Regions from separate parts of the Caproiciproducens galactitolivorans genome, predicted to be linked through region 1. Evidence: riboswitches for the same ligand, from Rfam matches in the RefSeq annotation. Region 1 holds a riboswitch; the other holds the start of a gene.
The links. A riboswitch is a leader RNA that binds a small molecule or an ion and turns the genes downstream of it on or off. The one in region 1 is predicted to bind cyclic di-GMP.
Positions count from the first base shown of each region.

Region 1 (3,096 bases):
CATTACAGCGAGAAGCAAAGGTTATGACTGTGTAAGCCGCAGCTTTGCGCCAAAGCTGAATGTTGCGGAAGATCCGGTTTGTGGTTCAGGACATTGCCATATAGCCCCCCTCTGGGCAGACAAATCAGGAAAGAAAGAGTTAGTGGCAAGACAGGCTTCCCGCCGTGGCGGAACTCTGTATTGCCAAGTGGACAACGGGCGTGTGAAGCTTGCAGGAAAAGCCGCTCTTTTTTCCATTTGTGAGATATTTTTGCCAGAAGGTTGTGAACACAAGGAAAGGTAAAAAGAATTGCGTATATTGGACGGTTATCAAACTGATAAACTCTATGAAAGAGTTTCTAATAGCTTTGAAAAGCAGAGCTATGAAAAACGAAGTGAAACGATTATTTGCTTATACAACAGCGTCTTTTATTTTGCTAATCATGATCTGGCTAGTAGTTGGTCTTTTAGCAATCCCCAATAGCTATTTTGGTATGACATTGAGTGCAATTTCGATAATATCCTGTCTTTGCTACATATATTATGGAACTAAATTATTCTTAAAATTAGGGTTGGACAAATTCTACCGAAAACTGTTTTTAACAATATAATTATGTCAAGGGCAAACTTGCCGAAAGGCAAGGACGCAAAGCAATAGGGTCTAAGATGCAAATGCATGATGACAGCCTTGCCACCAAGTAAAGTTGCGTATTAACCCTGCCCTTTGTGGCAGGGTTTTTATTAAAAAATTAGAAAGAAAGGCGGCACCCGCCCAACAAAAAAAACGTGAGTTTGGCGGGTCTATTCTTATGCCTGAATAAGCATTATTGTAACCCTCCAGCTCATTTGGAGGGTTTTTCTATGCGCGTTCGACATGCCTTGAACTTCAAACGACCGCTACCAAGCAGCGGCCTAGCGTGATGAAGCGGACATCTATCTGCTGCATATCGCTTTAATCGGTAGCCTGTCAAAAAAAGCCCGTGCGGTCTATGGGAGAAGTGCGGTCATCATCAGGAACTAATAGATCATAAAAATAGGATATATAGAATCACTGTGCAAAAAGCTCATTTGGATTGTGTCCAAATGGGCCTTTTTTGTCGTATAAAGGGTAATTCAGTTCGGTGCCGCTCACCCCCCTCTCCGTTTCGATTTGCCAAAATCTCAAAAATCGGAACGGAGGAATATTTGATGACACAGATCAACCTGCGGGACTACTATCCCGATTTTTATATCACCGACTGCATCATCGAGGTGCCGAACGAAGTTGCGGCACTCATGAACTCTTATGAACACGCCGAAGCCGCCTATTATCTGCGGAGATACCGCCATAAGGCATATTATTCTCTGGATCGCGACGACGGCATCGAGCATGACATCCTGTTCGTGTCCTTATCCCCCTGCGAAATCTATGAACGCAAAGTGACGGTCGAACAGCTCCATGCCGCCATCGCCGCCCTACCGGGCAAGCAGGCCAAACGTATCTATGCTTATTATTTCTTGGGGATGAGCAAAAGCGCCATTGCCAAGGCTGAGGGTGTCAACGAGAGTGCCGTCCGAGACAGTATTGACCGGGGACTGCGAAATATCGAAAAGTTTTTGAAAAATTTCCTGTGAGGCTCCTGCGAATGGGCCTCAAAAATGAAAAGGCTTATGAGGGATAAGTTTTGATTCTTCACTGAACCTTGAAAATTGAATAAGGGACAAGCCGGATACATACCGCAAGCAGCGGCATACAGGGAGCCGGACGGCGGGTGCGCCACGATCTTTCCTTGAGCGGAGAGGGTGATTGAATTTCAGCGTAACGGAAAGGGAGCGAAAAACACCAGCGCCGTAGGTAGAGCAGCGTCTTTCAGACGCAAGGTGGCTCTGTGGCAAGCATCTGTATGTAATGAAACTTCCGTTCAGTCACAGTCCGAGCGTGAAAAAACCGTCGCAGGCAATGAGAACGGCCCGCCATCAGCATGGGGGGAGGTGCAATTCCTATGGTAACAGGTACGCCGCCTGTTCGTCCGGAATGTCTGTAAACTATAAAAGCAAATCGAAACAAAGGGGCAGCCGCGCCGTAACTCCGTCATATCGCTTATCATGTTTGTTTGAGTACGTGAACAAATGGCTACAGTGCGGCTGCTTCCTGATCTGAGAGGAGGCATAACGGTGGAAAACTTAAAAACTACTGATTACAAAAACAACATACCGCCCGACGCTTCCGGACGCAATCGTTTAGATAAAACTTCAACCTATAAGGTGGATGGCAAAACGTTTATTGTTGAGCCTGTTTTTCAAACAGACGGACACGATACCTTGGCAATAATTTTAATGAGACTGATGAAGGCTGACGCGGATCAGTCTTGACGATAAGTGATAGCGCGACAAGCGTGACAAACGGCGGTCGAGATGGTATACCTTCTCCTGTAAATACTGCTTATTTGACTGCCGGAAAGGAGGATTTATGAAACGGTCAAATAGCAGAAAAAACCGGGAGGATACGGCTTTTCTTTATGAACGGCTGTCGCGGGACGACAATCTTGAAGGAGAAAGCTACAGCATAGGTAACCAGAAAAAGCTTTTAATCAAGGTTGCCAAAGAAAAGGGATATACAAACCTTGTGCATTTCTCAGACGACGGTATTTCCGGTGTCACAATGGAACGGCCCGGTTTTGTGGCGATGCTTCATGAACTTGAAGAGGGCCATGCAGCGGCTGTTTTTGTAAAGGATATGTCACGCCTAGGCAGAAACTATATTGAGGTCGGCAGACTCACGGAGGAATTCCTTCCTGAACACGATATACGTCTCGTCGCGGTTTCCGATAATGTGGATACTGCCGAGGGTGAAAACGAGCTGACTCCAATAAGAAATTTGTTCAACGAGTGGTATGCGCGCGATATCAGCAAAAAGCGGCGCATCAGCAACAAGATTAAGGGAAATGCCGGGGAACCGATGGGACAACCACCATATGGGTACATTAAAGATCCGGATGATCCCAAACATTGGATCGTGGATGAGGTAGCCGCCACTGTTGTTCGCCGAATTTATCAAATGACGCTGGACGGCTTTGGAACGGAGCAGATCGCCGCCGCGCTGGAACAGGACAGCATCCTGACGCCGATGTCCTACTG
Region 1 covers NZ_JAJUFJ010000005.1:58,020-61,115, forward strand. Annotated here, with positions in the region: gene P9B68_RS05420 (PhzF family phenazine biosynthesis protein) at 1-283, shown strand, start outside; cyclic di-GMP riboswitch class I at 591-678, shown strand; gene P9B68_RS05425 (RNA polymerase sigma factor) at 1,168-1,593, shown strand; gene P9B68_RS05430 (hypothetical protein) at 2,134-2,331, shown strand; gene P9B68_RS05435 (recombinase family protein) at 2,429-3,096, shown strand, end outside.

Region 2 (3,096 bases), on a different contig from region 1:
CTTTCTCTTGCGATGAACCTTTGCTATGTTGTTCTGAACTTTGTATTTATTACGATTTTACATATGGGTGTTTTCGGGATGGTCATTTCCCTGAATATCGCCCGCTATGTAGGTGCTGGCTATTCGATTTATTACCTGCTGAAGGGCGATACCACCGTCCATTTTAAAGTGAAGGACGCCCTGCAGATTAGTACATCCATGCTGAAACGGATTTTCTTTGTCGGGATTCCGTTTGCCGCCGAGCAGATGTTCTTTAACGGTGGGAAAATTCTGACGCAAACCTTTATTGTTCAGCTTGGCGTTTATGCCATGGATATCAACGCGATCTGCAACTCCCTTGCCGGGCTTTTTCAGATTCCGGCAAACGCCTTGATCCTGACGACGGTTACCGTGGTCGGCCAGTGCATGGGACGGCGGGATATTCAGGATGCGCGGAAATTCATCCGCTCCTTCCTCTGGCTGTCGTCGCTGTCCTTTGCGGTGACCATGCTGCTGATCATGCCGTTTATACGCCCGCTCTTGACCCTGTTCCATCCGCCGGAGGCGGTTGTCCCCACGATTATCCAGATCATGTGGATAACTACGCTGGCAAATATACCGGTATGGTCCATCAGCTTTTTAACCCCAGCTGCGCTTCGTGCCGCGGGGGATTCCAAATTTACGTCCATTTCTTCCATGCTCACCATGTGGTTGCTCCGCGTGGTGCTTGGGTATGTTTTGGGGATCGTGCTTTCGTTCGGGATTGTCGGCGTTTGGGTTGCCATGATTTGCGAATGGGGCGTGCGCGGACTCATATTCCTACTGCGGTTCCATGGGGATAAGTGGTACCAGCACCATCTGATCGATAATTAATTCTGTATGGAAAACTGGTGCGGCGCGCTGCCGTGACTTTCTGGTAGTTCGGGATTGACGGCACGCCGATTTTTACACACCTGTCACGACAAAAGGCGTTGATCAGGAAAAAGACAGCTTTTTTACGACTTATAATGGGATGCTGATGGGTCGGTGAATTATATCTGGAATACCATAGGGGTACTTATACCTCCATGGCGAGGAACAAACGCGGCAACCGCAAAAGCAAATTTGCACTAATGAATCTGGAACTGATTTCCGTTTGGGCGGAAGAATACGGCGTCGCATATCCGGCGGAAGAAATCAGCACTATGTGGCGGACGGTTCTTCTGAACCAATTCCATGACATTCTTCCGGGTTCCGCCATAAAAGATGTTTATGATGTGACCAGAACGGAATATGCGGAAATACAGAAGAAATCGGAGGCTCTGACTAAAGAACGCTTGGATGTGATCGCTTCCGCGCAGGGGACGGGGAGGGATTCGGTTGTAGGCCAAGCTTGGAAACGATGCGGGAATCATCGGCGCCGCGGTTTTAAAATAAATGAACCTTTCTATACTTTTGTATTAATGATTTTTAAAAATTATTTAGTGGAACTATTGACAGGACGAATTTCTTGATATATAATTAGGACGAATCAAAAAGAAAATTACATATTAAGGTGCAAATTTGTCGAAAGGCAAAGACGCTAAACTATAGGGCCTAAGGATTTTATAATCTATGGCAGCCAGTTCCCTTTTGCAAGGATTTTTGGACGAATTTTTCTATCCGCAATTGGCTTTATACCATTGCGGATTTTTTTTATGCAAACTTATCGAAAGATAAGGACGCTAAGCCATAGGGTCTAAAGGATGACGTCCCATGACAGCCGGTTTCCTTTTGTGCATAGAGAGCATTTTTGAATGTATCTCTTTAGCCCACAACTGGTTAAGTTGTGGGCTTTTATTTTTGTTTGCAGGGGTTGGGGTATAAAGATGTTAAAAATACTTTTTGCATGCGCAGCGGGGGTTGTCGGGTTTCTGTTCGGTTTGTATTTTCCCGATATAGTAAATTCCCTGATAGTGAGAAAGTGCGGACAGAAAGGCAGAGAGCTACCGGGCAAACTGGAATTTGGCAATACTGTCAAACTTGCGGTTTCTGTTGGCTTTTTCTTCGTTTTTAGCGGGATATCTTACCAGATATTCTCTGCAAGGTCTCTCTTTCTTTGTGCCTTTGTTGCCATTACGGCCGTTGCCACCGTAATTGACCATAAAATCCGCATTATCCCGAATGAGATTTGTTTGGCGCTGGTTGTTTTCGGGCTTGCCTACCGCTTTCTGGTGAATGGAATATATGGACTTTTAGAGTCTGTGGAAGCGTGTGCACTAGTTATAGGTATTTTCTTGATTTATTATGTAATCTTCTGCAGAAGAAAGGGATTTTATAATGGCATTGGGGCAGGAGATATCAAACTGGCGTTATCGACAGCTGTTGTCGTGGGATTTCCGGCAGTCATGACCTCGTTACTATATATGTCTGCCGCGCTGATTATTTATTGCGTCGGCGGATTGCTGCTGAAAAAGCTAACGCTCACCAGCCTTTTCCCGATGTGTGGATTTATCATGATCGGTTTTCTATTCGGCGTATTTGCCGCTTGAAATAATTTCTGAAAGAAAGTGGGTGGTTCATTTGTTGGGAGCCTTTTTGGAACAGGAAGATGGACAGAGTATGGTGGAATACGGCCTTATACTTAGTCTGGTAATTCTTGCGGCAATGGCAGGTTTTTCAGCCTATTCGAGTGAAGCGAGAAAAATGCTGGAGAGAACTTGTAACACGGTGGGGCAAGCTTTACCCCATTAAGACAATAATTTCTTTCGTCAAAAATCACCGGAGGGTGAATTTTTGAAATAAATTTATTTTAGGGAAGGGGGGGAATAGACATGAAAAACATGCTCAACTGGCTTGCAAACGAGGAAAGCGGCCAGGGAATGGTGGAGTATGGCCTGATCCTTGCCTTGATTGCTGTTGTAGTTATGGGCGCAATGTCAGGCATTGGTACTAAGCTTCAAGGTATGTTCAATGATATGGCAGGTAAAATTGCCGGAAATACTTCTACCAAGTAATTTTCAAACAAAAGATGCGGAGCAAGAGGGGGAACCCCTTTCATACAAAAGGGATTCTCTCTCTTTCTCAATTGATTAAGGTATGAAGCATTTGTTGAAAAATGACGGGGAGTTAAAGAATAGTAAGTCATATTCATGAGTA
Region 2 covers NZ_JAJUFJ010000002.1:56,385-59,480, reverse strand. Annotated here, with positions in the region: gene P9B68_RS02655 (MATE family efflux transporter) at 1-852, shown strand, start outside; partial or broken gene P9B68_RS02650 (hypothetical protein) at 999-1,254, shown strand; cyclic di-GMP riboswitch class I at 1,505-1,591, shown strand; cyclic di-GMP riboswitch class I at 1,647-1,732, shown strand; gene P9B68_RS02645 (prepilin peptidase) at 1,827-2,489, shown strand; gene P9B68_RS02640 (Flp family type IVb pilin) at 2,772-2,954, shown strand.
Region 2: it holds a riboswitch for cyclic di-GMP, as region 1 does, so the genes downstream of both, P9B68_RS02645 (prepilin peptidase) here and P9B68_RS05425 (RNA polymerase sigma factor) in region 1, are expected to answer to the same signal.